DNA from 2 places in the Variovorax sp. P4_B11 genome. Region 1 is predicted to be linked to the other one. Evidence: riboswitches for the same ligand, from Rfam matches in the RefSeq annotation. Region 1 holds a riboswitch; the other holds the start of a gene.
What was found. Region 1 has a riboswitch for S-adenosylhomocysteine ahead of ahcY (adenosylhomocysteinase). Riboswitches for the same ligand answer to the same signal wherever they lie in the genome.
Positions count from the first base shown of each region.

Region 2: it holds a riboswitch for S-adenosylhomocysteine, as region 1 does, so the genes downstream of both, metH (methionine synthase) here and ahcY (adenosylhomocysteinase) in region 1, are expected to answer to the same signal.

Region 1 is NZ_JBFUHO010000006.1:148,764-164,529, reverse strand. It holds gene uvrA (excinuclease ABC subunit UvrA) at 1-3,820, shown strand, start outside; gene AC1DYD_RS08945 (histone deacetylase family protein) at 4,321-5,367, shown strand; gene AC1DYD_RS08940 (Bug family tripartite tricarboxylate transporter substrate binding protein) at 5,475-6,431, shown strand; gene AC1DYD_RS08935 (GNAT family N-acetyltransferase) at 6,441-7,283, opposite strand; gene AC1DYD_RS08930 (SlyX family protein) at 7,335-7,553, shown strand; gene AC1DYD_RS08925 (DUF4399 domain-containing protein) at 7,642-8,499, shown strand; gene AC1DYD_RS08920 (HAD-IIB family hydrolase) at 8,486-9,274, opposite strand; gene AC1DYD_RS08915 (peptide chain release factor 3) at 9,361-10,986, opposite strand; gene AC1DYD_RS08910 (hypothetical protein) at 11,083-11,721, opposite strand; S-adenosyl-L-homocysteine riboswitch at 11,817-11,886, shown strand; gene ahcY (adenosylhomocysteinase) at 11,950-13,389, shown strand; gene AC1DYD_RS08900 (TlyA family RNA methyltransferase) at 13,398-14,195, shown strand; gene metF (methylenetetrahydrofolate reductase [NAD(P)H]) at 14,173-15,006, shown strand; gene AC1DYD_RS08890 (septal ring lytic transglycosylase RlpA family protein) at 15,003-15,656, shown strand; gene AC1DYD_RS08885 (23S rRNA (adenine(2030)-N(6))-methyltransferase RlmJ) at 15,653-15,766, opposite strand, start outside.
Region 2 is NZ_JBFUHO010000002.1:18,318-34,083, forward strand. It holds gene AC1DYD_RS02245 (6-hydroxynicotinate reductase) at 1-1,372, opposite strand, end outside; gene AC1DYD_RS02250 (ferredoxin--NADP reductase) at 1,622-2,395, shown strand; gene AC1DYD_RS02255 (TetR/AcrR family transcriptional regulator) at 2,409-3,179, shown strand; gene AC1DYD_RS02260 (amidohydrolase family protein) at 3,125-4,312, shown strand; gene AC1DYD_RS02265 (GtrA family protein) at 4,491-4,874, opposite strand; gene AC1DYD_RS02270 (glycosyltransferase family 2 protein) at 4,871-5,836, opposite strand; gene AC1DYD_RS02275 (ArnT family glycosyltransferase) at 5,829-7,595, opposite strand; gene metH (methionine synthase) at 7,650-10,403, opposite strand; S-adenosyl-L-homocysteine riboswitch at 10,425-10,517, opposite strand; gene AC1DYD_RS02285 (PACE efflux transporter) at 10,526-10,963, opposite strand; gene AC1DYD_RS02290 (LysR family transcriptional regulator) at 11,064-11,951, shown strand; gene AC1DYD_RS02295 (SH3 domain-containing protein) at 11,962-12,720, opposite strand; gene AC1DYD_RS02300 (homocysteine S-methyltransferase family protein) at 13,057-14,103, opposite strand; gene AC1DYD_RS02305 (histidinol-phosphate transaminase) at 14,227-15,360, opposite strand; gene hutG (N-formylglutamate deformylase) at 15,373-15,766, opposite strand, start outside.

The DNA of each region.
Region 1 (15,766 bases):
GCGGCTGGTCTGCATCACCGGCGTCAGCGGTTCGGGCAAGTCGACCCTGGTGCAGGACGTGCTGGCGCCCGCCCTGATGCGCCACTTCGGCAAGGCGACCGAAAGCCCGGGCGCGCATGACCGCATGCTCGGCGCCGATCACCTGAGCGACGTGGTCTTCGTCGACCAGTCGCCGATCGGCAAGACGGCCCGCTCCAATCCCGCGAGCTACGTCGGCGCCTGGGACGCCATCCGCGAGATCTTCGCCACCGCGGCGCTGTCGCGGCAGCGCGGCTACACGGCCTCGAAGTTCAGCTTCAACAGCGGCGACGGCCGCTGCCCGACCTGCGGCGGCTCGGGCTTCGAGCATGTCGAGATGCAGTTCCTGTCGGACGTCTACCTGCGCTGCCCGGACTGCGACGGCAAGCGCTACCGGCCCGAGATCCTCGAGGTGACGATCGAGCGTGCCGAGCGCAACCTGAACGTCGCCGACGTGCTCGACCTCACGGTGGCCGAGGCGGCCGCGGCCTTCGGCAACGACCGCGAGGTGCTGCGCGTGCTGCAGCCGATCGTCGACGTCGGTCTCGACTACGTGAAGCTGGGCCAGCCGGTGCCGACGCTCTCGGGCGGCGAGGCGCAGCGCCTCAAGCTCGCGGGCTTCCTGGCCGAGGCCGCCAAGAGCGGCAGTGCCAGCAAGCAGCCGCTGGCGCGCAAGGGCACGCTGTTCCTGTTCGACGAGCCGACCACCGGGCTGCACTTCGACGACATCGCGCGCCTGATGCGGGCGCTGCGCAAGCTGCTCGACGCCGGCCACTCGCTGGTCGTGATCGAGCACAACCTCGACGTCATCCGGGCCAGCGACTGGATCATCGACCTCGGCCCCGAAGGCGGCGAGGGCGGCGGCCAGGTGGTTGCGATCGGCACGCCCGAGCAGGTGCGCGAGAACCCGGTCTCGCTGACCGGCGCGGCGCTGGCCGACTACGAACTGGCGGTCGGTCCGGGCGCCTACAAGGTGGCCGAGCGCGCCGCCCGCAGCTATGCGGCGCGGGTGCAGCCGCAGCAGGGGCGCGAGGCGATCCAGATCGTCAATGCGCGCGAGCACAACCTCAAGAACCTCTCGGTCGACATCCCGCGCGGCAAGTTCAGCGTGGTCACCGGCGTGAGCGGATCCGGCAAGTCGACGCTGGCCTTCGACATCCTGTTCAACGAAGGGCAGCGGCGCTACCTCGAATCGCTCAACGCCTATGCGCGCAGCATCGTGCAGCCTGCGGGCCGGCCCGAGGTCGACGCGGTCTACGGCATTCCGCCGACCGTCGCGATCGAGCAGCGCCTGTCGCGCGGCGGCCGCAAGAGCACCGTCGGCACCACCACCGAGGTCTGGCACTTCCTGCGGCTGCTCTACGTCAAGCTCGGCATCCAGCACTGCATCCACGACGGCGCGGCGGTGCAGCCGCAGACGCCCGACAGCATCGCCGCGCAGCTGCTGAAGAACTTCAAGGGCCAGCACATCGGCCTCCTGGCGCCGCTGGTGAGCAACCGCAAGGGCGTCTACACCGAGCTGGCCGACTGGGCGCGGCCACGCGGCTTCACCCATCTGCGGGTCGATGGCGAGTTCCTGCCGACCACCGGCTTCCCCCGCATCGACCGCTTCAAGGAACACAGCATCGAGCTGCCGGTGGCCAGCCTCGACGTGCTGCCGGCGCAGGAGACCGAACTGCGCCAGGCGCTGACCCGCGCGCTCGAACACGGCAAGGGCGTGGTCCACGTGCTGAGCAACCTGACCGGCCTGCGCGCGGCGATGATGGCCGGCGCGCCGACCGTCGGCATCGGGCACGCGCACGTGTTCTCGACCCTGCGCGCCTGCCCGGTGTGCAGCACCAGCTACGCCGAGCTCGATCCGCGCCTGTTCTCCTACAACAGCAAGCACGGCTGGTGCCCCGATTGCGTGGGCACCGGCGTCAAGCTCACGAAGGAGCAGCGCAAGGTCTACGACGACTCGGTGATGGCCGACGACCAGAAGGGCCGCGAACAGACCTTCGCCGAGCCCGAGGCGGAAGACGTGGGCGAGGTCGTGTGCCCGACCTGCGAAGGAACGCGGCTCAATGCGACCGCGCGTGCCGTGCTGTTCGGCGAGGGCGGCGGCATCGGGATCACCGAGCTGGCGCGCATGAGCGTGACCGACATCCGCGTCTGGTTCGAGAACGTCGTGCTGAGCGGCCGCCAGGCAGAGATCGCGCGCGACCTGGTGCCCGAGATCAAGAGCCGGCTCGAGTTCCTCGAAGAGGTCGGGCTGGGCTACCTCACGCTCGACCGCGGCGCGCCGACCCTGAGCGGTGGCGAGGCGCAGCGGATTCGGCTCGCGGCCCAGCTCGGCAGCAACCTGCAGGGCGTCTGCTACGTGCTCGACGAACCGACCATCGGTCTGCACGCGCGCGACAACCAGATCCTGCTCGACGCACTGCACAAGCTCGGCGACAAGGGCAACACGCTGGTGGTCGTGGAGCATGACGAGGACACGATCCGCCGCGCCGACCACATCATCGACATCGGTCCGAGCGCGGGCAAGCGCGGCGGCCGGCTGGTCGCCGAGGGCAGCGTCGCCGACATCGAGGGCGCGAGCGATTCGCAGACCGGCCGCTACCTGCGCGACGCGATCCGGCATCCGCTGCAGGCCCGGCGCAACGTGCCGGCGCCGGAGCCCGGCGCGCCCGATTGGCTCAGCGTGCGCGGCGCCGACCTGCACAACCTGAAGGATGTCGCGGTCTCGCTGCCGCTGCACCGGTTGGTCGCGGTCACCGGCGTCAGCGGCTCGGGCAAGTCGACCCTGGCGCGCGACGTGCTGCTGGCCAACGTGTATGCGGTGGTGGTGCAGCGCATGACCAAGGCCGGCCGCGATGCCGATGCCGCGGGCAAGCATCCGAAGTGGGTGGGTTGCAGCGCGGTGGATGGCTACGAGACCATCGACCGGGTGCTCGAGGTCGACCAGACGCCGATCGGCAAGACGCCGCGCAGCTGCCCGGCGACCTACATCGGTTTCTGGGACACGATCCGCAAGCTCTTCGCCGACACGCTCGAAGCCAAGGCGCGCGGCTACGGCCCGGCGCGCTTCAGCTTCAACACCGGCGAGGGCCGCTGCCCGGGCTGCGACGGCGCCGGCGTGCGCACCATCGAGATGAGCTTCCTGCCGGATGTGAAGGTGCCGTGCGAGGTCTGCCACGGCGCGCGCTTCAATCCCGAGACGCTGGCCGTCAGCTGGCGCGGCAAGAGCATCGGCGACGTGCTGCAGATGGAAGTCGACGAGGCGGTGGCGTTCTTCGCCTCGATGCCCAATATCAGCCATCCGCTGCAGCTGCTGAAGGACGTCGGGCTCGGCTACCTGACGCTGGGCCAGCCCTCGCCGACGCTGTCGGGCGGCGAGGCGCAGCGCATCAAGCTGGTGACCGAGCTCAGCAAGGTGCGCGACGACGTCACGCGGCGCGGCAACAAGGCGCCGCACACGCTGTACGTGCTCGATGAGCCGACCGTCGGCCTGCACATGGCCGACGTCGAGAAGCTGATCCACGTGCTGCACCGGCTGGTCAACGGCGGCCACAGCGTGGTCGTGATCGAGCACGACCTCGACGTCATCGCCGAGGCCGACTGGCTGATCGACCTGGGGCCGGAAGGCGGCAACGGCGGTGGGCGTGTGGTCGCGGCGGCGCCGCCTGAAGAGGTGGTGAAGCTGGGGACGCACACGGGCGTGGCGCTGGCGTCGGTGCTGGCGCGTTCGCGGGAACGGCATGAGGTGCTGACGCTGCCGGTGCGCGAAGCGAAGTCGGAGCCGAAGCGGCGCGAAGCGTGATTGCGTCGGCTTGTTCGTTCGGGGGCGCCCGGCACGCGGTACGGGCCGGTCGACCCCACTGCGCCGGCCCTTCGGGCTGCCTTGCGGTGCTCGCTTCAGGCGGGGTCCGCGCAAACTCGCTGCGCTCAAACACGCGCGGCCCTTGATCCGCCTGAAGCTGCGCTCCTCAGCGGTGCAGAGGGGATCGCCCGTCCCGCACCGCATGCCGGGCTTCGGGGTGTGCGAGCAGCCCCCTGCGCTTCCAGCGTCGCAATGCAACCCCAACCTGTCCACGGCGGTGGGCGGTATGCCCCGGGCCGGCCGTTGAGGCACCGCCGAGCAGCGCAGCGGTACGCGGATCAGGGCTCGCGACTGTTTGAGTGGAGCGCAGCGGAGCGAGTTTGAGCGAGACCCCGCGTACCGCGAGCAGCGCAGGGAAGCCCGAAGGGCCGGTGACGTCGGCCGGCCCGGGGCATACCGCCCGCCGCCGCCCCCACGCTCTTCCGCGTTACCCTAGCGCCATGCTCACGATCTACAACGACCGCCACGCCCTGCACCACGGCAAGGTCGAGATGTTCCGCGGCGAACTCGTGCCTTGCTTCGAGGTCCCTGCGCGTGCCGACTATGTCCTGCAGGAACTCAAGCAGCGCAGGCTCGGCGCGATCGAAGCGCCTGAGGCCTTCGACGACGCCGCGATCGCGCGCGTCCATGCGCCGCGCTACCTCGATTTCCTGTCGACGGCATGGGACGAATGGGTCGCACTCGACCCGGCCAACGCCACACGCGACGCGCTGCCTTCGTACTGGCCGATCCGTACCTTCCGCTCCGACGTGCTGCCCGCGAGCTTTCCCGCGCGCATGGGCCTGTTCTCGTACGACGCCGGCACGCCGCTGACCGCGGGCACCTGGACCGCGGCGCGCGCGGGCGCCTGCTGCGCATTGACCGCCGCGGCACGCGTGCTGCAAGGCGAGCGTGCCGCCTTCGCGCTCACGCGCCCGCCGGGCCATCACGCGGGCACTGACTTCTTCGGCGGCTACTGTTTCCTCAACAACGCGGCGATCGCCGCACAGAGCCTGCGCGATGCCGGCATCGACCGCGTCGCCGTGCTCGACATCGACTATCACCACGGCAACGGCACGCAGGCCATCTTCTACGAACGCGCCGACGTCCAGTTCACCAGCCTGCATGGCGATCCGCACACCGAGTACCCGTACTACCTCGGTTATGCCGACGAGCGCGGCACGGGAGAGGGCCTGGGCTTCAACCACAACCTGCCGCTGGCGCGCGGCAGCGGCTTCCCGCTCTGGCGCGAAGCGCTGGCGACCGCGCTGCGGGGCATTGCGGACTTCAGGCCCGGCGCACTGGTGGTCTCGCTCGGGCTCGACACCTTCGCGGGCGATCCGATCGCCGGCTTCACGCTCGCCACGCCCGACTACCTGCGGATCGGCGAGGACCTTGCCCGCGCCGGATGGCCCACAGTGTTCGTCTTCGAGGGCGGCTACGCGGTGGCCGAGGTCGGCGCCAATGCGGTCAACGTGCTCGACGGCTTCATGCAGCAGGCCGGCTGAGGGAGCGCGCTGACGCACCGGCGACTCGACCGGGGAGATACCCGCTTGCCCCGCGAAAGTCCCTGCGGCCCAATGCGGCCATTCGAATCCGTTCCGGAGTGCTTCCCATGTTTCGTCGTTCCCTCCTGTGTGCCGCGCTGCTCGGCGTGGCCGCCACCGCGGTCCACGCCCAGACCTTCCCGACCCGGCCGATCAAGCTGATCGTCGCCTTCCCGGCCGGCGGCCCGACCGACATCACGATGCGGCAGCTGGCCGACAACGCCTCCAAGATCCTCGGCCAGCCGATCGTGGTCGACAACAAGCCGGGCGCCGGCGGCACGCTGCCCGCGCAAGCGCTGCAGACCGCGCCGGCCGACGGCTACACCATCGGCCAGATCCCGCTCGGCGTGTTCCGCCTGCCCTACACGACCAAGATCAACTGGGATCCGGTCAAGGACATCAGCTACGTGATCAACGTCACCGGCTACGCCTTCGGCATCGCGGTGCCGGCCGACAGCCCCTTCAAGACCTGGAACGATTTCGTCGCCTATGCCAAGGCCAATCCGGGCAAGCTGACCTACGGCTCGACCGGCAATCTCACCAGCCCGCACCTGACCACCGAACTGGTGGCGCAGCAGCTCGGCATCCAGTTGCAGCACGTGCCCTACAAGGGCAGTGCCGACCTGGCGCAGGCGGTGCTCGGCAACCACCTGATGGCGATCGCCGATTCGACAGGCTTCGCGCCGCTGGTGGAGTCCGGCAAGCTGCGGGTGCTCAACACCTGGGGCGAGAAGCGGCTGGCCAAGTTCCCCGACGCGCCGACGCTGAAGGAACTGGGCATCGACATCGTGCAGAACTCGCCCTTCGGCATCGGCGCGCCCAAGGGCACGCCGCCCGCGGTCGTGAAGAAGCTGCACGACGCTTTCAAGCAAGCCATGGAAGAGCCCAGCTATGTGGCCGCGCTGGGCCGCTACGACATGCTGCCGATCTACATGAGCTCGGCCGACTACGCGAAGTTCGCGCAGACCACCTTCACTCGCGAGAAGGCGCTGATCGAAAAGCTCGGGCTGGGCAAGCCGCAATGAGCGGGCGGGCTACCCGAGCTCGAAGCTCGTGAGCCCGTAGACCCGCTGCAACTCGCAGGCCGGCGCAGCGCCGGCGTACATGCGCGCGGTCTCGAACACGCTGCGCATTCCCGCGGCCTGCGCCATGGCCACTGCCTCGGCGTTCGGCAGCGGGACGTCGAGGTAGACCGCGTCGCCTGCCGGCACCGCCGCGCACAAGGCCACGAAGAGGGCGTGTGCGACCTTCGGGTCGTCCGCGACCAGTGGCGCGATCTTGTGGCCCTCGCGGCAGCGCCGGATCAGACCCCATCCCGCAAGCCGGCCGCCGTCGAGCCAGGCCAGGCCGATCGCATCGGGCACGCGGATCCAGGCGCGCAGGAAGGCTTCGCGCGCTGCCGGGAACACGCGGCGGTCGTCGGCCTGCAGCAGGGCGTCGTCGACGCTGGCCAGCGGGGCGACCTGCGGCGGCGTGGCGCTGCCGCCGCGGGCCACGCCAGCGAAGCGGGCGTTGTTCCAGGCCAGTTCGAAGCCGCTGCGGCGGTAGTTGTCCTGCTGTGCGGGCACGCCGTCGAGTCCGACCACCTGGCCAGCGAGCCGCGCCATGCCCGCGCGCCAGAGGCGGATGCCGAAGCCCCGGCCGCGCCAGGCCGGCGCCACGATGTAGAGGCCGATGAAGCCGAAGCGACCCGCATACGACACTGCGCTGATGCAGCCCACCGCCTCCCCGCGATGCTCGGCGACCAGGAACCCGCCGGGGTCCGCGGCGTGGAAGCAGGCGGCGTCGTGCAGGCCGGGGTTCCAGCCTTCGCGGGCGGCCATCTCGGTCACGAGCGGCATCTGGTCGAGGTCGAGCGGGCGAATCGCGAGGTCCATGCGCGGCATTCTGGCCGATGCGCGCGTCGGCTTCCTGTCCAATAGCGCCCCATGGACACCTCGCAAGACACGCAACGCCGGCTGACCGACCTCGAGATCAAGGCGAGCTTCACCGAAGACCTGCTGGACCAGCTGAACCTGACCATCTACCGCCAGCAGGAGCAGATCGACAGCCTGCTGCGCCAGGTCGCGCAACTGCGCCAGCAAAGCCCCGATCCGGGCGCAGGAGGGGCGCGCAGCCTGCGCGACGACTTGCCGCCGCACTACTGAAGACCTATTTCACGCCGCCGCCATTCATGCCATCCTCGTCGCTGTACGTCCTGAAACACAATTGAACAAAGCACTGAAGGAGTGGGGAATGCGACATCCAGAGCGTCACCGAAGGCGGGCCGCGGGCGTGGCGGCGGCTGCCGCGCTGCTGCTAGGGGCGGGTGGCGCCGGCGCCCAGGCGTCCGATGCGCCGCCGGCCTCCGCCGCCGCGCCGGCCGACGGCACGGCCCTGGCGGTCCACCCCTGGGTGGTCCCGCCGCCCAATTGGTCGCCCGAGGCCTACTTCACCAACCTCAAGGACGGCAGCACGCTGGAGGCTCCGTTCGTGGCGCGATTCGGTCTCTCGATGCGTGGCATCGTGCCGGCCGGCAGGTCCGCGGGCACGGCGGGCCACCACCATCTGCTGATCGACCAGCCGCTGCCGCTCGATTTCACCAAGCCGCTGCCTTTCACCGAGCACTACATCCACTTCGGCAAGGGCCAGATGGAGACCGTGGTCGATCTGCCGCCGGGCAGCTACACGATGCGGCTGGTGCTGGCCGACCAGGGCCACATTCCCTATTTCGTCTATAGCAAGCCGCTCAAGTTCACGGTCAGCAAGCAGAGCAAGGGCATCACGCCGGCCGTCCTGCTTGGGACGCCGCGCATCGAACTGCTGAGCCCCGCGGACCGGAGCACGGTGCAACTGCCGTTGCGCGTGCAGTTCCACGCCAGCGGCCTGAACATCTCGAGCGCCGCGCCCAAGGTGCCGGACACCGGCCACTTCCGCCTGGTGCTGGAGCGCCAGGGCCAGAAGACCGAGGTGATCGAACTCGATGGCGGCCAGACCGAGCTGTGGCTCCATCCGCCCAAGGGCAGCTACAACGCGCGGCTCGAACTGATGAGCAACACCGCGGCCGGCAACGTGGTCGCCCGCGCCAGGCCGGTCGCCTTCACCGTGCCCTGAGCACCGCGGCCGCCACCTCGGCGAAGCCGGCGCCGCGCTCCTGCTGCGTGACATAGCGCGGCAGGTGGGACAGGGCGGCCTCGAAGCGGCGGACATTGGCGACGCCGATGCTGTGCTCGAAATGCTCGAACATCAGCGCATCGTTGGTCGAGTCGCCGACATAGGCCCAGCGCGGCATCTCGTCGTCGAGCCGGCGGCCCCACAGCGCGCGCACGATCCAGCGCGCGCCCTCGAGCTTGTCGTGCTCGCCGTACCAGCCGTTGACGTGGATGCTGCTGACGGTGGCGTGCATGCCCTCGCTGCGCATCAGGGCGGCCACGGCGGCGATCTGCGCGTCGTCGAGCCGCGTGAATTCGCTGTGGTCGATCGCGATGTCGCACTCGCGGCCCGCCGAGTCGGTGGCGCGCCGGGCGCCGGGGATCTCGCGCTCGATGCGGTCCAGCACGGCCTGCATGCGGGCGAAGTTGCGTGCGCGCGTGGACGCGTCCTGCTGGTAGCGCTTCTCGATCGCGCCACCGGGCAAGGGCAGCAGCGCGACGGCGCCGTTCTCGGCCACGATGGCGTCCACCGGCCAGACGCTGGCGAAGGGCTCGCTCCAGCCGACCGGGCGCCCCGTGATCGCCACGCGATGCAAGCCCGCGGCTCGAAGGTCGGCGAGACCCGCGAGCGCATCGGCGCTGATCGCGCCCTCGGTCGTCAGCGTGTCGTCGATGTCGGTGAAGACGCCGACCAGCGCGCGCCGCGCCGCCGGCGGCCACTCGGTCAGGGCCTGCATCAGCTGGCCGCCGGGCCGCCCCAAGGGCGGCTGCGCCCCCTCGGGGGGCAGCGAGGACACGTCAGTGCCGAGCGTGGGGGCGGACATCAGGACGTCTGAAGCGACAGCCCCGCATGCTCGCGCAGCGGATGGAAGTGGATCTTCGGGAAGCGCTCCTGCGCCAGCCGCACGTCGTAGGGCGAGGTGCACAGGTAGGCCAGCGTGTTGGCGGCGTCGAGTGCCATGCGCTGCGGATAGGCATCGACGAAGGACCGCAATTCGGCCGGCGTGTCGGCCGTGATCCAGCGCGCGCCGGTGTATTGGCAGCCCTCGAGCCGGATGTCGGCGTCGTACTCGGTCTTGAGCCGATGCTGCACCACTTCGAATTGCAGCTGCCCGACCGCGCCGAGCAGCATCGGGCCGCCGACCTCGGGCCGGAACACCTGGATCGCGCCTTCTTCGCCGAGCTGGGCCAGGCCCTGCTGCAGCTGCTTGGTGCGCAGCGGATTCTTCAGGATCACGGTCATGAAGAGCTCGGGCGCGAAGAAGGGCAGGCCGGTGAACTGCAGCGAGGCACCATCGGTGATGGTGTCGCCGAGCTGCACGCCGCCGTGGGTCGTGAAGCCGACGATGTCGCCGGCATAGGCTTCCTCGACCGCCTCGCGCCGCTGGCTCATGAAGGTCACGACGCTGGTCGGCCGCAGCTCTTTCGCGGTCCGCTGCACGCGCAGCTTCATGCCCGGCGTGTAGCGCCCCGAGGCCATGCGCACGAAGGCGATGCGGTCGCGGTGGTTGGCATCCATGTTGGCCTGCACCTTGAACACCACGCCGGCGAAGTCCTTGTCCTCGGGCTGGATTTCGCGCACCACCGGCTGCCGGTTGACCATCGTGGTGCTGGTGCGCGGCTGCGGCGGCGGTGCCAGGTCGACCAGCGCGTCGAGCACTTCCATCACGCCGAAATTGTTGACGCCGGAGCCGAAGAACACCGGCGTCTGCTTGCCGGACAGGAAGGCCTCGCGGTCCCAGCTCGGCGAGGCGCCGGTGGCCAGTTCCATGCTCTCCATCGCGTGGTCGAACTCGCGGCCGAAGCGCTTGTTCAGCGCCTCGCGGTTGGTCAGCGGGATGGTCTCGAAGTCCTGTGGCAGCTTCTCCTGGCCCGACTCGAACACCGTCATCGCCTGCGTGCGCAGGTTGATGATGCCGCCGAAGGTCTTGCCCTGGCCGACCGGCCAGGTCATCGGCACGCAGGGCATGCCGAGCTCGCGCTCGATCTCGTCGAGCAGCTCGAGCGGCTCGCGCACCTCGCGGTCCATCTTGTTGACGAAGGTGATGATCGGCGTGTCGCGCTGCCGGCAGACCTCGATCAGCCGCCGGGTCTGGGCCTCGACGCCGTTGGCGGCATCGATCACCATCAGCGCCGAGTCGACCGCCGTGAGCACGCGGTAGGTGTCTTCGGAGAAGTCCTTGTGGCCGGGCGTGTCGAGCAGGTTGATGACGTGGTCGCGGTAGACCATCTGCATCACCGACGAGGCGACCGAGATGCCGCGCTGCTTCTCGATCTCCATCCAGTCGGAGGTGGCGTGGCGCGAGGCCTTGCGCGCCTTCACCGAGCCGGCGATCTGGATCGCGCCCGAGAACAGCAGCAGCTTCTCGGTCAGCGTGGTCTTGCCGGCGTCGGGGTGGGAGATGATCGCGAAAGTGCGGCGGCGTTTGGTTTCGGAGGCGAAGTTCATGGTGAACGCGGTGCGCGCTCACGGGCGCGGGCTGCTGGAAGCAAAGCCCGCAATTTTACCGGCCGTGCCGCCGCCGTGCCGGCCGGCCCCTTCGATTCACATCGGCGGCGTGAAGCCGTTGCGGCCCACCAGCACGCTCGAGGCGGTCGGCTTGCCGTCCTTGACCCGGGCCGTGACCACGACCTGGGCGCCCTGAACCACCAGCGCCGCCTGGTCGTCCTGCGCCGGGTTGAAGGCGACGATCGGCGTGCCGCGCGGAACGATCAAGGTCTGTTCGCCGCCCTTGTACCTGAGCACGATCTTCCGTCCGCCGGGCGTCGACGCAGGCGCCGCCGCGAGCGTGGCGACGGTGGCGTTGGTCATCGTGCCGTTGGGCACCGTGTCCCAGGCACGGAAGCCCTCGCCGGTGCCGCGCATGGCCTCCGGAAACACATGGACTTCCACCGCGCGCTGGCTGCCGTCGGGCTGCGGCGTCGCGCCGGCGCCGATGAAGCTGTGGGGCTTGATGTCGCTGAGGCTGATCGGCCGTACTTCGGTGACCCGCATGTCGGTGGGGCGCGCCATCGTGACGACTTCGCCGCTGCGGTCCTTCACGGTCAGCGAATCGGCATCGACATGCGCGATGACGCCACGCACGCGTACCGGCGGCGCATCGGCTTGTGCCGCGGCGCCGGAGGACAGCGCGACCGACGTGGCCGCCGCGAGTGAAAGGGCGAGGATTCTGGCTTTGGGCATGGCGGGGATGCGGTGCGGCGGTGATGGGAAGGGCAGTCTAGGGCGATCCGCCGGACCCTGCTGGCGGGCCGGCCGCGCGACGCGCTAAAATGCCCCGTTCCGAGGAGCGTTGCAGCGCCGACAGGCGTGAGGCTCGGACCATCATCGCAACCACGCTCACCCGCTGTTCTCGCGGTGAGTCTCTTCCCCGAACGCAGTGGCCACTGTCAAACCTGCTTTGGAGCCAACATGAGCGCTGTTCTCAAACCGTCCCCCGTTTCGACCGCCGACCAGGCGATCGCCGACCTGTCCCTGGCCGCCTGGGGCCGCAAGGAAATCCGGATCGCCGAAACCGAGATGCCCGGGCTGATGGCGATCCGCGAGGAGTTTGCCAAGGGCCAGGCCCTGAAGGGCGCGCGCATCACCGGCTCGCTGCACATGACGATCCAGACCGCGGTGCTGATCGAGACGCTGCAGGCGCTCGGCGCCACCGTGCGCTGGGCCTCGTGCAACATCTTCTCGACCCAGGACCACGCCGCCGCCGCCATCGCCGCCAGCGGCACGCCGGTGTTCGCGATCAAGGGCGAGTCGCTGACCGACTACTGGGACTACACCCACGCCATCTTCGAATTCGGCCCCAAGGGCGCGAAGGACGAAGGCCCGAACATGATCCTCGACGACGGCGGCGACGCCACGATGCTGATGCATCTGGGCCAGAAGGCCGAGAAGGACCTGGGCGTGCTGGCCAACCCGACCAGCGAAGAGGAGCGCATCCTGTTCGCCGCGATCAAGGCCAAGCTGGCGGTCGATGCCACCTGGTACAGCCGCAAGTCGGCCCAGATCATCGGCGTGACCGAAGAGACCACCACCGGCGTGCACCGCCTGAACGAGATGTCGGCCAAGGGCACGCTGCAGTTCCGCGCCATCAACGTCAACGACTCGGTCACCAAGAGCAAGTTCGACAACCTCTACGGTTGCCGCGAATCGCTGGTCGACGGCATCAAGCGCGCCACCGACGTGATGATCGCCGGCAAGGTCGCCTGCGTGGCCGGCTACGGCGACGTCGGCAAGGGCTCGGCCCAGGCCCTGCGCGCCCTGAGCGCCCAGGTCTGGGTGACCGAGATCGACCCGATCAACGCCCTGCAGGCCGCGATGGAAGGCTACAAGGTCGTGACCATGGAGTACGCCGCCGACAAGGCCGACATCTTCGTCACCACCACCGGCAACCGCGACGTGATCCGCCACGAGCACATGGCCGCCATGAAGGACCAGGCGATCGTCTGCAACATCGGCCACTTCGACAACGAGATCGACGTCGCCTCGATCGAGAAGTACGAGTGGGAAGAGATCAAGCCGCAGGTCGACCACATCACCTTCCCCGATGGCAAGAAGATCATCCTGCTGGCCAAGGGCCGCCTCGTGAACCTGGGCTGCGGCACGGGCCACCCGAGCTTCGTGATGTCGTCCTCGTTCGCGAACCAGACCATCGCCCAGATCGAGCTCTTCACCAAGCCCGATGCCTACCAGGCCGGCCGTGTCTACGTGCTGCCCAAGCACCTCGACGAGAAGGTCGCGCGCCTGCACCTGAAGAAGGTCGGCGCCATGCTGACCACGCTGACCGACACGCAGGCCGCCTACATCGGCGTCGACAAGAACGGCCCTTACAAGCCGGACACCTACCGCTATTGAGGAGCGCTTTGCGCGCCGATCAATTGCTCGTCGAACGCGGCCTGGCCGCATCCCGCTCGCAGGCCGTGCGGCTGATCGCGGGCGGCCTGCGCTGGCGCGACGGCGCCGACTGGCGCGTCGTGGGCAAGAACCGCGACGAGATCCCCGAGGGCGCCGAGCTCGAGTTGCTCGATGCCGCGGAGGCGCGCTACGTCTCGCGCGGCGGGCTCAAGCTCGAGGGCGCGCTGGCCGCGACCGGCATCGACCCGCGCGGCCGGCGCTGCCTCGACGTCGGCCAGTCGACCGGCGGCTTCACCGACTGCCTGCTGCAGCAGGGCGCCGCGCACGTGGTGGGCGTCGACGTCGGCCATGGCCAGTTGCACGCGCGGGTGCGGGACGATGCGCGCGTGACCGCGATCGAAGGCGTCAACGCCCGCACGCTCGACGCCGCGGCCTGGAGCGCCGAGTCGCCCGAGGACGCGGACTTCGGCCTGATCGTCGGCGACCTGTCCTTCATCTCGCTGACGCTGGTGCTGCCCGCGCTGGTGCCGCTGCTGCAGCCGCAGGGCGAGCTGCTGATGCTGGTCAAGCCGCAGTTCGAGCTGCAACCGGGGCAGGTCGGCAAGGGCGGCATCGTGCGCGATCCGGCGCTCTACGCCGTGGTCGAGCAGCGACTGCGCGATGCCTGCGCGGCATTGCAGCTGCGCGTCGTGCATTGGCTCGACAGCCCGATCGCCGGCGGCGACGGCAACCGCGAGTTTTTCATTCATGCCGTCCGAGCGGACGGCGAACCAGGAGCCGGCCGTGCGCCTACCGCTCAGCTTTGAGTTCTTTCCGACCAAGACGCCCGAAGGTGCCGTCAAGCTGCGTGCCGTGCGCCAGCAGCTCTATGCACAGGAGCCCGAGTTCTGCTCCGTGACCTACGGCGCCGGCGGCTCGACGCACGATGGCACCTTCGGCGCGGTGCGCGAGATCCTGTCCGAAGGCGTGGCCGCGGCCTGCCATTTTTCCTGCATCGGCGCCACCAAGGCCACCGTTCGCGCGCAACTGGCCGAACTCAAGGCGATGGGCGTCAAGCGCCTGGTCGCCCTGCGCGGCGACTTGCCGAGCGGCTACGGCCTGGGCGGCGAATTCCACTATGCGAGCGATCTCGTGGCCTTCATCCGCGAGGAGACCGGCCGCGACTTCCACATCGAGGTCGCCTGCTACCCCGAGGTGCATCCGCAGGCCCGTTCGCCCGAAGCCGACCTGCAGGCCTTCGCGACCAAGGTGCGGGCCGGCGCCGACTCGGCCATCACGCAGTACTTCTTCAGCCCCGAGGCCTACTGGCGCTTCGTCGACGATGCCCGCGCGCTGGGGCTCGACACGCCGATCGTGCCGGGCATCATGCCGATCACCAGTTCCACCCAGCTGATGCGTTTCTCGGATGCGTGCGGGGCGGAGATCCCGCGCTGGATCCGCTTGCGGCTGCAGAGCTTCGGCGACGACACGGCCTCGATCAAGGCCTTTGGTCTCGACGTCGTTGCGGCCCTCTGCGATCGGCTCAGCGCGGCCGGCGCACCGGCGCTGCATTTCTACACGATGAACCAGTCGGTGGCCACGCTCGGTGTGCTGCAGCGGCTGGGTTGGGCTGCATGACATTGCGCGGCGGCCTCGCGGCGTTGCTCGCGGCCGGGCTGCTCGCGGCCTGCTCGGTGCAGCCGCCCTCGCAGGGCCAAGCGGCCGGCGATGTCCCGCAGGGGCGCTTGCGCCCGCTGGCGAAGCAGCCGGCCCTGCCGCCCGGCGCGCCGCCGCGCTCCGCGGTGCCTTCGGTGCGCTACGACCTCGCGGCGTCGGGCACCGGCGAGCCGGACGACGGATTTCCCGGTGACCAAGGTCGCGAAGTCTTCGAGCGCGGCGGCGCCTCCTGGTACGGCATCCAGTTCCATCAGCGCAAGACCGCGAGCGGCGAGCGCTTCGACATGACGGCCCTCACGGCGGCCCACAAGACGCTGGCCTTCAACACCCGCGTCTGCGTGCGCAGCCTGGTCAACGGCCGCGAGGTGCTGGTGCGCATCAACGACCGCGGGCCCTATTCCTCGGGCCGCGTGATCGACCTGAGCCGGGCCGCGGCCGAAGCGATCGGCATGCTCGGCATGGGGATCAAGACGGTGGCGCTATCGGTCGTCGACAACGAGACCGATCGCTGCGGCGGAAGCGAGGCGGGCCCGGCCGAGACCCCGCCTCAGGCAGCGCCGGAGGCGGCGCAGAAGCCCACCCCGAAGGTCACGCCGCGCAAGCGCCGCTAGCCTCCGCTGTCGAGCGAGAAAGTGGCGTTGCGGTCCTGCGCCAGGCGCAAGGCCATCTGCGGCAGGGCGGCCGCCAGCAGCGGTTTGAGCGTGTAGGGCGGGTTGATCAG
Region 2 (15,766 bases), on a different contig from region 1:
TCACGGTGATGCCGCCGCCCGGCCACACATAGGCCGGCGCACCGCCGCAGGTGACGTTGACCAGCGCACGCTTGATGGCCCGCGTGAGCAGCACCGGGTTCTCGGTGACGCCGGCGCGCAAGGAACCGCCGGCGCCGCCGAGGAACAGCACGGTGCACAGCGAAGGCTCGCAGTTCTCGCCGATGCGATCGACGATGCGGCGCACGTCGGCGGGCATCGGCTGCTCGACCGGCTGCAACTGCTCGTCGAGCACATACCACTGGGCATGCTCGCCGGTGGTGGAGGTCATGAGCAGGCGCAGGCCCGGCCGCGCCACGCCCTCCTCCCAGCCCTCGATGATCGACAGCGGGTCGGCGATGTCGGTGCCGCCCCATCCGTCGCCCGGATTGGCGACCTGGAAATAGCGCCCGGGCGTCGACTTGCGCCCGCGCATCTGGATGCCCGAGGGCGGCATGTCGAGGCAGCGCCCGGCCTGGTGCTCGGTCAGCACGCCGGTGATGTGGTCGTCGACCACCACCACCTCGTCGGCATGGCCGAACAGCTGGCGCGCGAAGATGCCCACGGCCGCCGAGCCGCAGCCCACGCGCATGCGCTTTTCTTCGACGCCGTTGACGATCGGTGCGCGGCCGGCCTGGATGACCATGCTGGCGCCGCCGTCGATCACGCATTCGACCGCCTGCTTGTTGCCCAGCAGCTGCATCAGCTCGCAGGTCATGCGGCCTTCCTTCTTGCTGCCGCCCGTGAGGTGGTGCACGCCGCCCAGCGACAGCATCTGCGAGCCGTACTCGGCCGTGGTGACGTGGCCCACGACCTCGCCCTTGTAGCGCACGTTGGCCTGCTCGGCGCCCAGGAAGCGGTCGGTGTCGATCTTCACCTTGAAGCTGCAGTAGCTGAAGATGCCCTCGGTGACCACCGTCACCATGTCGACGCCCTGCGCCTTCGAGGCCACGATGAAGGGCGCGGGCTTGTAGTCGGGGTAGGTAGTGGACGAGCCCACGCCGGTCACGAAGACCTCGTCGGCGTGAAGGAGATCGCCGGTCCAGTCGGCATCGGCCACCGGCGGCTCGGTGCGCCCGGCCTCGTCGATCTCGTTGCCGACGCGGGCGAAGGGCACCAGCGCGGGCGACTCGCTGGCCAGTTCGCGCCGCAGCAGCACCACCGGGTCGACCCGGACCAGCACGCCGGCGCGGTTGGCGTAGCGGTCGCAGGCGCCGGTGCGGCCCTCGGAGATCTGGCACAGCACGGGGCAGGCATTGCACTCGACCTTGGCGGCATTCATGCGCTCGTTGCGCAGCGGCGCCCGGCCGGTCGCCTCGGGCAGCACCGGCATGTCCATGCCGGGCAGTCCGTCTGTCTTGGTGTGTTCGGTCATCGCGGGGAACCTCGTGGCAATTTCTTGGGATGAGGCCAGCGGGAGTGCAACATCTGTGCCGGAAACCCGCTTGCACCTTCACTTGTGCTGGAACTGACGTTTGTGTAGCATCCACTACACCTTCATGTGGTGAACACTACATTTTCGAGATCAATGTAGCAAACGGGCCCGATGCTTGCAATGGTGTTTTCTCCTGCATCGCCGACAATTGGTGCATCCCTTTTTCGTTCATAACCATTCCTGACCCTTATGAGTGCATTCAGCGAAGAACGTGTGCTGAGCGTCCACCACTGGACCGACCGCCTGTTCACCTTCACCACCACGCGCGATCCGGCCCTGCGTTTCTCGAACGGCCACTTCACGATGATCGGCCTGAAGGTCAACAACAAGCCCCTGCTGCGGGCCTACAGCATCGTCAGCCCCAACTATGAAGAGCACCTGGAGTTCCTCAGCATCAAGGTCGAGGAAGGCCCGCTGACCTCCAAGCTGCAGCACATCCAGGTCGGCGACACCGTCATCGTCGGGCGCAAGCCGACCGGCACGCTGCTGATCGACTACACGCTGCCGGGCAAGCGGCTCTACCTGTTCGGCACCGGCACCGGGCTGGCGCCGTTCATGAGCATCATCCGCGACCCCGAGACCTACGAGAAGTACGAGAAGGTCATCCTGGTGCACGGGGTGCGCCAGGTCGACGAGCTGGCCTACCACGACCTGGTCACCGACCACCTGCCCAAGCACGAGATCCTCGGCGAGATGATCGAGAAGCAACTGCTCTACTACCCGACCGTGACGCGCGAGGAGTTCCGCAACATGGGCCGGATCACCGACCTGATCGAGACCAACAAGCTCACCGACGACCTCGGCCTGCCGCCGCTCAATGCCGCCGAGGACCGCGTGATGCTGTGCGGCAGCCCGGGCCTGCTGGTCGACCTCAAGCACATCCTCGAGGCCCGCGGCTTCAAGGAAGGCAACACATCGACGCCCGGCGACTACGTCGTCGAACGCGCCTTCGCCGAGAAGTAGCCGGCGCGCCGAGATGGCCGAGTCCAAGGCAGCCCCGCGCAAAGGCGCGCCCAAGCCTGCGACACGCCGCACCGGCGTGCGCGAAGCCGCAGCGCAGGCCACGCGCGAGAGCATCCTGCGCGCAGCCACCAAGGTGTTCGCGAAGTACGGCTACGACGGCGGCAGCGTCGAGAAGATCTCGAAGGCCGCGAAGTCGTACGACCGCATGATCTACTACTACTTCGGCAGCAAGGAAGGCCTGTTCATCGCGGTGCTCGAAGGCATCTACCGGCGCATGGACGACGCCGAGGCCGCGATCGACCTCGACGCCACGCGGCCGGTCGAGTCGCTGACCGCGGTGATCCGCTTCGTGCTCGGCTACTACCGCAAGAACCCCGAGTTCGTCACGCTGCTGAACACCGAGAACCTGCACAAGGGCCGGCACATCGCGAAGTCGCTGCGGGCCCGCGAATATTCGTCGCGGGCGATCTCCATCATCAGCGAGATCGTGGCAGCGGGCGTCGCGCAGGGACTGTTTCGCGACGACGTCGCGCCGCGCGACCTGTACCTGCTGATCGCGTCGACGGGTTATTTCTATACATCGAACCGGCACACGCTGACCGCCTTCCTCGGCGAGCCGCTCGAAACGCCCGAAGCCGTCACGCACTGGGAAGACTTCGTCATCGAGACGGTGCTGCGCACGGTCGATGCCGGCGCTTCGGAAGAAGAATCCACTCACGAGGAAAAGAAATGGCAGAAGTCGCAACCGGTGCCAAGTCGGGCAAGGTCGTCATCCGGAACATAGGCCTGCTGCTCTCGGGCGATATCGACAAACCCATCCTCGACGCCGACACCATCGTCGTCGACGACGGCCTGATCGTCGCGGTCGGCAAGGAGAAGGACTGCGACACGGAAGGCGCGAAGACCGTCATCGACGTCAAGAAGACCTGCGTCGCGCCGGGCCTGATCGACAGCCACGTGCACCCGGTGTTCGGCGACTGGACCCCGCGCCAGGGCCAGATCGGCTGGATCGACTCGACCATGCACGGCGGCGTCACCACCATGATCTCGGCCGGCGAGGTGCACCTGCCCGGCCGGCCCAAGGACATCGTCGGCCTCAAGGCACTGGCGATCACCGCGCAGCGCGCCTTCGACAACTTCCGCCCCGGCGGCGTCAAGGTGCTGGCCGGCGCGCCGGTCATCGAAAAGGGCATGGTCGAGAGCGACTTCAAGGAACTGGCCGAGGCCGGCGTCGGCCTGCTGGGCGAGGTCGGCCTGGGTTCGGTCAAGGCCGGCTACGAAGCCAAGGAGATGGTCGCCTGGGCCCGCAAGTACGGCATCCAGAGCACCATCCACACGGGCGGCCCGTCGATCCCGGGCTCGGGCCTGATCGACAAGGACGTGGTGCTCGAGGCCGACGCCGACATCATCGGCCACATCAACGGCGGCCACACCGCGCTGCCCGAGGCGCATGTCTGCGAGCTGTGCGAGAAGTCGTCGCGCGCGATCGAGATCGTGCACAACGGCAACGAGCGCGTCGCCATCGCGGCGGCCAAGGCGGCGCTCGATCTCAAGTGCCCGCACCGCGTGATCCTCGGCACCGACGGGCCGGCGGGCTCGGGCGTGCAGCCGCTGGGCATCCTTCGCATGGTGGCGATGCTGTCCTCGATCGCCAACATCCCGGCCGAACTGGTGTTCTGCTTCGCGACCGGCAACACGGCGCGCATCCGCAAGCTCAACTGCGGCCTGATCGAGGTCGGCCGCGACGCCGACTTCGTCTTCATGGACCGCGCGCAGCACACCGCCGGCAAGACCCTGCTCGAGAGCGTGCAGCTCGGAGACATCCCGGGCGTCGGGATGGTGATGATCGACGGCATCGTGCGCTGCGGCCGCAGCCGCAACACGCCGCCGGCGACTGAGATTCCGGTGGTGATTTAGCTCGCCCCCAGTAGTCGCCTCGAGTCGCTGCCAGAGGCAGCGGCTCTTCGAAGCCGTCCAAGCCTGCGCAGGCAGGCTTGGAGCCGCGGCTCCTCAGCCCCCTGCGGGGGCAACACCAGCGGTCCGGCGAAGCCGGTTCCGCGGTGTTTCACGAAGGGGCCCAGCTGCGCCGGCCGGGCTACCTGAACACCAGGAAGCGCGCCGTCAGGAAATTGACCGCCAGGCCGGCGCAGCTGCCGACAGCGACGCCGAGCGCGGGCGCCAGCGGGCCGCCCAGCCAATGCAGGGTCAGGGCGTAGGCCGCGTAGTTGACCAGCGCGCCGCCCAGCATGGTCAGCAGGTAGCGGGCGTACTCGCGCGCCAGCGACGCTTCCGAGCGCCGGTGACCGAAGGTGTAGTGGCGATTCAGTATCCAGGTCGCGGTCGCGGCCGCGATGAAGGACACCACGCGCCCGCCATACCAGCCGAGCGCCGGCGCCACCAGGTACAGCACGCCGAGGTCGACCACGAAGCCGATCGTGCCGACCACGGCGAAGGACAGGAACTCGCGACCGAGCCTCACGCCTTGCCGATGCGCTCGCGCACGCCCGGAATGCCGAGGTAGCACAGGCGCTTGGCCTCCTGCCGTCCGATGGTCACGGTGTGCAGCACCACGCCGCAGACCAGCGACAGCATCGCGACCAGCATGGTGCCGGTCACCAGCACGGCCGTGGGCTGCCGCGGGACCAGGCCGGTCTGCACGTAGGTCAGGACCAGCGGCACGGCGAGGATCACGGACAGCAGCGCCAGCAGGCCCGCGATGCCGGAGAAGAACTGCAGCGGCCGCTCGCTCACGAACAGCTTGCAGATGGTCTTCAGGATGCGCCAGCCGTCGCGATAGGTCGACAGCTTGCTTTCGGAGCCCTCGGGCCGCGAGCGGTACGGCACCGGCACCTCGGCGAAGGGCATGCGCAGCTCGAGCGCATGCACGGTCAGCTCGGTCTCGATCTCGAAGCCTTCCGACACCGCCGGGAAAGACTTCGCATAGCGCCTCGAGAACACGCGGTAGCCCGACAGCATGTCGCTCAGATGGCCGCCGAAAAGTCTTGCCACGGCGCCGGTCAGCAGCGCGTTGCCGAAGCGGTGGCCGCGCCTGTAGGTCTGCGCATCGGCGCCGTCGTCCACGCGCGAACCGACCACCATGTCGAGGTTGCCCTCCGCCATCAAGGCGATCAGCCGGCGCACCTCGCTGACGTCGTAGGTGGCGTCGCCGTCGACCATCACATAGACATCGGCCTCGACGTCGGCGAACATGCGCCGCGCCACGTTGCCCTTGCCGCGCAGCGCGACATGGATCACGGTGGCGCCGGCGGCGCGCGCCACGGCCGCGGTGCCGTCGGTCGAGTTGTTGTCGAAGACGTAGATCTCGGCCTCGGGCAGCGCGGCGCGGAACGCCTCCACCACCTGGGTGATGGCGAGCGCCTCGTTGAAGCAGGGGATCACGGCGGCGATGCGCAGCCCGCTGAGGTCAGGGTGGTCAGTCATTCTTGGGAGGCAGGATGCGGTAGGCCTTGGCGCCTGCTTTTTCGTACATCAGGGCGAAATGGTCAAGGAAGCCGGGCCGGGCTTCGAGCACCGGCGCGGTCCCGGCGCCCACCGCGATCGCCTCGAAGCCGAGGCCGCGCAGCTTGCGGGCGAACTCGCCCGGCGGCAGCACGATGAAATCGGAATAGCGCCAGGGCCCGATCGCATCGCCCCAGACCTGAGCCGGCCCGTAGTAGGTGGCTTCGATCAGCGCGATCTGGTAGACGCGGCCGGTCGCGTGCTCGCGCAGGTAGTTCATGACCGCATAGCCCGGAACGTGGGCCTCGAGGAAGGCCGCGCGCTCGGCCTGCGTGGTCGCGATCGTCGCGATGCTCCGCCGCGTCAGGTGGAAGGAGACCCCGACCCCCGCCACCAGCAGCAGCACGCCCAGCCAGCGGCCGGCGCGGTCGAGCGCGCCGCTCTGGCTCCAGCGCGGCAGCAGGCGGCGCAGCCCGCTCGCCACGCCGCCCAGCAGCGCCTGCCAACCGACCACCGAGACCAGCGCGATCAGCGGCACCGAGGCGGCCAGATAGCGGGGATAGCGCGAGGTCAGGGCCCAGACGAGCAGGGAGTAGGCGGTGAACACCGCCGCCGCACGAACCGCGGGGGACCGCTTCCAGAGCAGGCCCAGCGGCGCGAACAGCACGCCCCAGAGAAAGCCGTTGGGCCACGCGGCATGGGACCTCACGTCGTCGACCTGATTCTTGTAGTCGGCCGGGATCCAGTTGGTGAATCCGAACAGCCGGGAGCCGATCGGATTGAAAGGGTCGCCGGTCATGAGGGCATTGCGCGCATACCAATAGACGCAGGGGATCAGGAAGCACAGCAGCGCCACGCCCCAGACCTTGAGCCGGCGCTCGCGCCGCAGCACGAACAGGCCGACCAGCGGCAGCACGGTGAGCGCCTGGTACTTGGAGCCCGCGGCGACGCCGAGGAAGAAGGCCGCGAGCGCCAGCCAGCGCGGCCCGCGCGCCGTGTCGGCGGATTCGCGCCACCACCACAGGGCGGTGCAGGCCGCGAGCACGAAGAGCGCGACGGCGATGTCGATCAGCGCGCTCTCGAAGTCGGCGATGCCGAGCCAGATGGCGGCGGCCACGAGGCCGGTCAGCCGGCTCGCATGCTGCGCGCCCAGCCGGTAGACCATCCACACCGACAGCCAGCCCGCGAGCCCGCTCAGCAGATGCGGCAGGACGTCGTCGCCGAGCACCAGCCCGGCGGCATGAATCAGGTTGTAGTTGTAGGGGAACCAGGGATAGCGCAGCCATTCGTGGACGCCGAGCCGGCCGCTCTGCGCCACTTCGCGCGCATAGGGCAGGTGGTACATCAACTCGTCGAAGACGGCCGGCGGCGCCAGCGGCTCGACCAGGGCCGGCAGCGCGGTCAGCGCCAGCGCCAGCAGGGCCAGCTTCTCGACGAAGTCGAAGGGCGCGGGCGGCGCGCTCGCATGACGTTCGCGCCGCCAGGCCGGCGCCTGCAGCGCGGCCGCCAGCAGGCCGAGCGCGACCGTGCCGATCACCGCGGTCCGGCCGAACAGCCCGGCGATCGCGATCGCCTGGAAGACGCAGACGATGAGGCCGAGGCCGGCGGCGGAGGCCATCGCGGTCTCGAGCCCGCGGTCGCGCCGCGGCGGCGCGCCGATGCGCGCCAGCAGCGCCCGGCCGAAGCCCCAGCAGGCGACCACGAAGACCGCCGCCGCCGCATAGTGCGCGGCCCCGAACATCAACTTCTGAATAGGAACTCCCGCTCGCCGCGCCTTAGCGACGGCCTGTTGGTATCAAAGATTCGGCGCCAGCAGACGCTCGAGATCGGCCTCGCTCTCATGGCGCCGCGCCGCCTGGTCCTGCAACTGGTCGTGCCCGATCTTGCCGACGTTGAAGTAGGTCGCGTCGGGGTGGCTCAGGTAGAAGCCGCTGACGCTGGCGGCCGGCATCATGGCCAGGCTGTCGGTCAGCGTCATGCCGATCTCGGCGCAGTTCAGCACCTCGAACATCGGCCGCTTCACGCTGTGGTCCGGGCAGGCCGGATAGCCGGGCGCCGGCCGGATGCCGCGGTACTTCTCGCCGATCATGTCCACGTTGCTCAGGGCCTCGTCGGCCGCATAGCCCCAGAGGTCGGTGCGCACGCGATGGTGCAGCGCCTCGGCGAAGGCTTCGGCCAGGCGGTCGGCCAGGGCCTTCAGCATGATCGCCGAATAGTCGTCGAGGTCGTCCATGAAGTACTTCTCCTTCTTCTCGACGCCCAGGCCGGCGGTGACCGCGAACATGCCCACGTAGTCCTTCAAGCCGCTCTCGCGCGGCGCGACGAAATCGGCCAGGCAGCGGCTGGGCCGCATCACGCCCTCGATCGCCTGCTTCTCGGTCTGCTGGCGCATGCCGTACCAGGTCAGCGCGACCTCGCTGCGGGATTCGTCGGCGAAGAGCGCGATGTCGTCGTCGTTCACCGTGTTGGCCGGCCAGAAGCCGATCACGCCGCTGGCCTTGAGCCAGCGCCCCTCGATCAGCCGCTTGAGCATGCGCTGGCCGTCGGCATAGACGCGCACCGCCTCGGTACCGACGATCTCGTCCTTGAGGATCGCGGGGAACGGGCCGGCCAGGTCCCAGGTCTGGAAGAAAGGGCCCCAGTCGATGTACTTCGCCAGCTCGGTGAGGTCGAAGTTGCGGAACACCCGGCGGCCGATGAACTTGGGCACCGGCGGCAGGTAGCTCGACCAGTCGATCGGCGTCTTGTTGGCGCGCGCCTTGGCCAGCGGCCACAGCGGCACCTGCTTCTTGTTGGCGTGCTGGTGCCGCACCTTGTCGTAGTCGGCGTTGATCTCGTCGATGTAGCTCGCGGCCTGCTCCGACAGCAGCGACTGCGCCACGCTCACGCTGCGCGAGGCATCGGGCACGTAGACCACCGGCCCTTCGTAGTGCGGCGCGATCTTGACCGCGGTGTGCACGCGGCTGGTGGTGGCGCCGCCGATCAGCAGCGGGATCTTGCGGATGCGGAAATGATCGTCCTTCTGCATCTCGCCGGCCACGTACTGCATCTCCTCCAGGCTCGGCGTGATCAGGCCCGAGAGGCCGACGATGTCGGCGCCCTCGACCTTGGCGCGCGCCAGGATCTCGTGGCAGGGCACCATCACGCCCATGTTCACGACCTCGAAGTTGTTGCACTGGAGCACGACCGTGACGATGTTCTTGCCGATGTCGTGGACGTCGCCCTTGACGGTGGCGATGATGATCTTGCCCTTGGTGCGGACGTCGCGGCCTGCGGCCTCGTCCAGGCGCTTCTCTTCCTCGATGTAGGGGATCAGGTGGGCCACGGCCGACTTCATCACGCGGGCCGACTTCACCACCTGCGGCAGGAACATCTTGCCCTGTCCGAACAGGTCGCCGACGATGTTCATGCCGTCCATCAGCGGCCCTTCGATCACGTGCAGCGGGCGGCCGCCCCTGGCCAGGATCTGCTGGTAGGCCTCCTCGGTGTCCTCGACGATGAAGTCGGTGATGCCGTGCACCATCGCATGCGAGAGCCGCTGGTTCACGTGCACCGGGTGCTCGGGCGTGCCGCGCCATTCGAGCTTCTTGCTTTCGTCCTTGGCGCCGCTCTTGGCGGTCTCGGCGACCTCGACCAGGCGCTCGCCGGCATCGGGGCGGCGGTTCAGCACCACGTCTTCCACGCGCTCGCGCAGCTCGGCCTCGAGGTCGTCGTAGACGCCGACCATGCCGGCGTTGACGATGCCCATGTCCATGCCGGCCTGGATCGCGTGATACAGGAAGACGGTGTGGATGGCTTCGCGCACCGGGTCGTTGCCGCGGAAGCTGAAGCTCACGTTCGAGACCCCGCCCGAGACCTTGGCACCGGGCAGGTTCTGCTTGATCCAGCGCACCGCGTTGATGAAGTCGACGGCGTAGTTGTTGTGCTCCTCGATGCCGGTGGCGATCGCGAAGATGTTCGGGTCGAAGATGATGTCCTCGGGCGGGAAGCCGATCTCGTCGACCAGGATCCGGTAGGCGCGCTCGCAGATCTCGATCTTGCGCTCGTAGGTGTCGGCCTGGCCCTTCTCGTCGAAGGCCATCACGACCGCGGCCGCGCCGTAGCGGCGCAGCAGCCGGGCCTGGTGGCGGAAGGGGTCTTCGCCCTCCTTCATGCTGATCGAGTTGACGATGCCCTTGCCCTGGATGCAGCGCAGTCCGGCCTCGATCACTTCCCACTTCGAGCTGTCGACCATGATCGGCACGCGGGCGATGTCGGGCTCGCTGGCGATCAGGTTCAGGAAGCGCACCATCGCGGCCTTGCTGTCGAGCATGGCCTCGTCCATGTTGATGTCGATCACCTGGGCGCCGTTCTCGACCTGCTGGCGCGCCACCGCGAGCGCGTCCTCGAACTGGCCGTTGAGGATCATGCGCGCGAAGGCCTTGGAGCCGGTGACGTTGGTGCGCTCGCCGATGTTGACGAACAGCGCGCCCTCGCCGATCTGCACCGGCTCGAGGCCGGACAGCTTCATCGGAGGCGGATTGTGGGATGCGGACGGATCGGTTGGCATGGGCTCACCTGTGGAAACGGGGTCAGGCGAGCGTCGTTGCACTCCAGTGGCTGGAAGCCCAAGCCTGACGCGGCCGACCTGAAGGCCGGCGGCGCTGCAACGCTCCTTGGGAGCCGCGGATTTTACGCTGGCTGGGCGGCGCCGGCGGCCGATGCGGGCACGCCGAAGACGGCGTCGAAGCTCCAGTTGAAAACGAAGGTGTAGACCAGGAAGAAGACCACCAGGCCGAGGTCCATCACCAGGGCCTCCCAGAGGCTCACGCCGAGCCACCAGGCGAACACCGGCACCAGGAAGGCCACCAGCCCGCCCTCGAAGCCGATCGCATGGGCGACGCGGCGGCGCAGGCTGCGGCCGCGCACCGCCTGGCGGGATTCCCAGCGCTCGAACAGGGCGTTGAACGAGAGGTTCCACAGCACCGCGATAACCGACGCGATGACCGCCAGCACGCCCGAATGGCCCAGGCCCTGGCCCGACATCAGCGCCAGCCCGGCGCTGGCGGCCACGATGGCGATGCCCTCGTAGAGACTGATGTAGACGACGCGGCGCTTGAGCCCTTGCATGAGATCGATCCTGTGTTGGTTGGTTTTGAGCTGGACTTTATGTTCATATGGCTGATATATAAAGTCATCTTCTTTCAGATAAATTGATAAATTGGCTGCCATGAGTTTTTCCAGCGATACCGTTGAAGTGTTCCTTGCGGTCATCGACCACGGCTCCTTCTCCGCCGCGGCGCGGGCACTGGGCCGGGTGCCCTCAGCGGTCAGCATGGCCATTGCCAACCTCGAGGCCGAGCTCGACCTGGCGCTGTTCGACCGCAGCGGCCGCGAGCCGCGGCCGACCGCCGCCGCGCGTTCGCTCGAACCGCAGGCGCGCCTGCTGGCGGCGCAGTTGAAGCAGCTCCAGGTTCAGGCGCTGGCGCTCACCCGGGGGCTCGAGAACCGCCTCACGCTGGCGATCGCCCCCGAGCTGCTGGCGGCGCCCTGGAGCGGCCCATTGGCCGCCCTGGCGGACGAATACCCGTTGCTTGAGGTCGAGGTGCTGGCCGCGCCGCAGGCCGACGCGCTGGCGCTGCTGCACAGCGGCCGGGCCCAGCTGGCGCTGGTCTTCGAACGCCCCAGCCTGGATGGTCGGGAGGGATTCCAGGAGGTGGCCAGCGACACCATGGTGGCCGTGATGGCGCCCGACCACCCGGTGCTGGCCGCGGCCGGCGGACGGCTGCGCGAGGAGCACCTGACGACCACGCGGCAGATCGTGGTCGCCGGGCGCGACCTGGCCACCAGCGACCCGCGCTTCGTCTTCGCGCGCCATGTCTGGCGCACCGACAACGCGCTGGCCGCGCTGAGCCTGATCACGGCCGGCTTGGGCTGGGGCTGGCTGCCGCGCAACTTCGCGCGGCCGCATGTCGCGGCGGGCGCGCTGGTCGAGATTCCGTTCGAGAACCTGTCCAACGGGCTCGACCTGTGGGTCGACGTGGTCTGGTCGCGCGAGCGGCCGCTCGGCCTGGGCGCCCAGCGCTTCGTGTCGCTGATCGCCCGCAAGAAGGACTGAAGGCCGGCGCTCAGCCGCCGCGGCCGCCGCCCCCTCCGTGCCCACCACCCTCACCGCCTCCGTGACCACCTCCGTGGCCGCCACCGTGCCCACCACCCTGGCCGCCTTCGCGGCCACCACCACCGCCCCCTTGCCCCGGTGGACGACCGCCGGTCTGGAAGCCGTTGCCGGGCGGCCGCGCCGCCGGGGGCCGGGATCCCCCGCCATGCGGCGGCTGGAAGCCGGGCGCCGGCAGCGGGCGGAACCCCGGGACCGGCGGCGGGCGGAAGCCCGGCGGATGTGGCTGATAGCCTGGCCAGGGATTGGGCCGCCAGCCCGGCACCGGCGTCGGCAGGGGCCGCCAACCCGCAACCGGCGGCGGCGGCGGCCGACCGCCCCACCAGCGCGGCTGGTTGTACCAGGGGCGGTCACGGTAGTAGTTCGACCAGTAGCTGCCGATCGCAAAGGTCACGAGCGGAACGCCGATGATTGCGCCGTAGGTCGCCAGCGGCACCCGTTCCTCCAGGTAGGCGTATTCGAGGCTGGCCGCATAGGACCAGCCGCGCAGGCCGTCGGGCAGCACCACGTCGCACCAGCCGTAGCCGGCGGTGCAGCCCATCACCTGCAGCGACTGCCCGGGCGCCAGCGTGGCCACCAGCGGGTAGGCGTCGCCGGGACCGGCGCGCAGGTTGACGGGACCGCGGGTGAATGCCTGCTGGGCCGTAGCGGCCAACGGCACCATCAGTGCCATGGCGCCGAGGCCGAACCAGCGCAGAGCCTTGTCGTTCATGTAGATTTCCTTTGCGGACCAGGGTAGAGGGGGCTATCGCCCGATGTCAATCAGCCATGGCCTTCACCCAGAACGTCCCGGCGCACGCATTCGCGCACACGAAAAACGTTTGGAGAGCTTCTTCATCCCGGCTTCACGCGCGCCGGAACGACAGCCGATGCACGGATCAGGCCGGCGCCGGGCCGCCCCAAGGCGGCCTGCGGCCCCCTCGGGGGGCAGCGACCACACGCAGTGAGGGAGCGTGGGGGCCCAGGCCGGCGCCGGGCCGCCCCAAGGCGGCCTGCGGCCCCCTCGGGGGGCAGCGACCACACGCAGTGAGGGAGCGTGGGGGCCCGATCAAGCCGCTTCGCGGTAGAACGCGGTGCGATGCAGGCTGCGCCCCGCCAGCGGCGCGACCGCCTGGCCGATCGCGGCGATGTGCTCGGGCGTGGTGCCGCAGCAGCCGCCGACGATGTTCACCAGCCCTTCGGCCGCAAACTCGTGCAGCAGGCGCGAGGTGACGTCGGGCGTCTCGTCGAATCCGGTCTCGCTCATCGGATTGGGCAGGCCGGCGTTGGGGTAGCAGCTGATGAAGGTGTCGTCGGCGACGCGCGCCAGTTCCTGGATATAGGGCCGCATCAGTGCGGCGCCGAGCGCGCAGTTCAGGCCGATGGCCAGCGGCTGCGCATGCCGCACGCTGTGCCAGAAGGCGGTCACGGTCTGGCCGCTCAGGATGCGGCCCGAGGCGTCGGTCACGGTGCCGCTGATGATCAGCGGCAAGCGCTCGCCGCTGGCCTCGAAGTACTCGTCGATCGCAAACAGCGCGGCCTTGGCGTTCAGCGTGTCGAAGATGGTCTCGACCAGCAGCAGGTCGGCCCCGCCTTCGACCAGCGCCTCGACCTGCTCGTGGTAGGAGGCGCGCAGTTCCTCGAAGCTCACGTTGCGCGCGCCCGGATCGTTGACGTCGGGGCTGATGCTGGCGGTCTTGGGCGTCGGGCCGAGGGCGCCGGCGACGAAGCGCGGCTTGTCCGGGGTGCTGAACTTGTCGCAGGCCGCGCGCGCGAGCTTCGCCGATTCGAGGTTCATCTCGCGCGCCAGGTCGGCCATCTTGTAGTCCTCCTGCGCGATCCGGGTGGCGCCGAAGGTGTTGGTCTCGATCAGGTCGGCACCGGCGGCCAGGTAGCCTTCGTGGATGTCGCGGATGATGTCGGGCCGCGTCAGCGAGAGCAGCTCGTTGTTGCCCTTGACGTCGCGCGGGAAGTCCTTGAAGCGCTCGCCGCGGTACTGCGCCTCGCTCAGCTTGAAGCGCTGGATCATCGTGCCCATTGCGCCGTCGAGGATGGCGATGCGCCGGGCCAGGATGGCGGGCAGTTGCTGGGCGCGGGTGTAGACGACGGGCTTCATGCCCCGATTGTAGAAAGCGGCGCCGGTCCGTCGGCGCTGGCGGGTCTTGGACGCCAGCGCGCAGCGCCCGTCAGGCACAGCGCCGACAGCAGCGCCAGCAAGCCGCTGGCCCCCGGAAGATCTTCACGGCGTCGCGTCGAGGATCTCGCGCAGGGCCCGCAGGAAGCGCTCGTTGTCCGCCGGCATGCCGATCGAAACCCGGATGAAGGTCTCGAAGCCGGCCTCCTTCCAGGGCTTCACGATGATGCCGCGCGCCAGCAGGGCCTCGTTGACCGGGCCGTTCGGTCGGCCGAGGTCGATGAACAGGAAGTTGGCCGCCGACGGCGCGATCCGCAGCCCCGGCAGCGCCAGCGCGCGCAGCTGCGCCGCCAGTGCCTCGCGGTACTGCACGGTCTCGCGCACCGCATGGGCCGTGAAGGACTCGTCGCCCCATGCCGCCAGGGCGGCGGCCTGGGCCGCCTGGTTGACGTTGAAGGGCGTGCGCACGCGGTCGAGCAGTTGCACCAGCGCAGCGTCCGAGGCGACGCCGTAGCCGACGCGCAGGCCCGCCAGGCCCCAGGCCTTGGAGAAGGTGCGCAGCACGATCCAGGGCCGCTGCTGGTCGCGCAGCGCCACCAGCGCGTCGGGGAAGCCGGGGGCCAGTCGCGCGTACTCGACGTAGGCCTCGTCGATCACCAGCAGCGTGCCGGCCGGCGTGGCCGCGAGCAGGCGCTCGAAGGCGCTCGCATCGAACATGCAGCCGACCGGATTCGACGGGTTGGCGATCATCGCGATCTTCGGTCCGCGCGCCAGCGCCTCGCACCAGGCGTCGAGATCGAATTCGAGCGCCGGAGTCAGCGCCAGCGATTCGACCTCGGCGCCCATCATTCGCGGGAATATCTCGTGCAGCCCGAAGCCCGGGCGCTGCGCGAGCACCCGGTCGCCCGGCGACAGCAGGGCCAGGCACAGCATCTGCAGGATGTCCTCGGAGCCGTTGCCGATCACGACCTGGCCGGCCTCGGCGCCGCAGCGGCCGGCGATCGCGCTGCGCAGCGCGGTGCAGGCCGCATCGGGATAGTTCATGAGCCACGGTGCCACGTCGGCCAGCGCCCGCGCCACCTGCGGGCTGGCGCCGAACGGGTTCTCGTTGCTCGCGAGGCGGCTGATCGCGGTCGCGCCGTAGCGCGCGCGCACCGCCGCGGAGGACAGGCCGGCGTTGTAGGGCGGCAGCGGCGGCACCTCGGGACGGGCGAGATCAAGGATGTCGGATGCGTTCATGGGTCTTTGGCTTCAGGCGCGGCGGCGTTCGACGAAATCGAGCACCGCTTCGAGCATTCGCCGCACATGCGGCTGCACGCGCGCCGCCACCTCGGGCAGGTAGTCGAAAGGCAGGACTTCCTGCATGTAGCTGCATTGCGTCATCTCGAGCTGCACGGCATGCACGCCTTGCGCGGGTCGGCCGTGCTGGCGCGTGATGTAGCCGCCGGTGAAGCGGCCGTCGAGCACGGAAGTGAACCCCTGCGCCTGCCCGGCAATGTCACGCAGCGATTGCGCCAGCGCCGGATCGCAACTGGCGCCCTGCGCGGTGCCGAGGTTGAGGTCCGGCAGCTTGCCGTCGAAGAAGCGCGGCAGCACGGAGCGGATCGAATGCGCGTCCCACAGCGCGGCGACGCCGTGCAGCGAT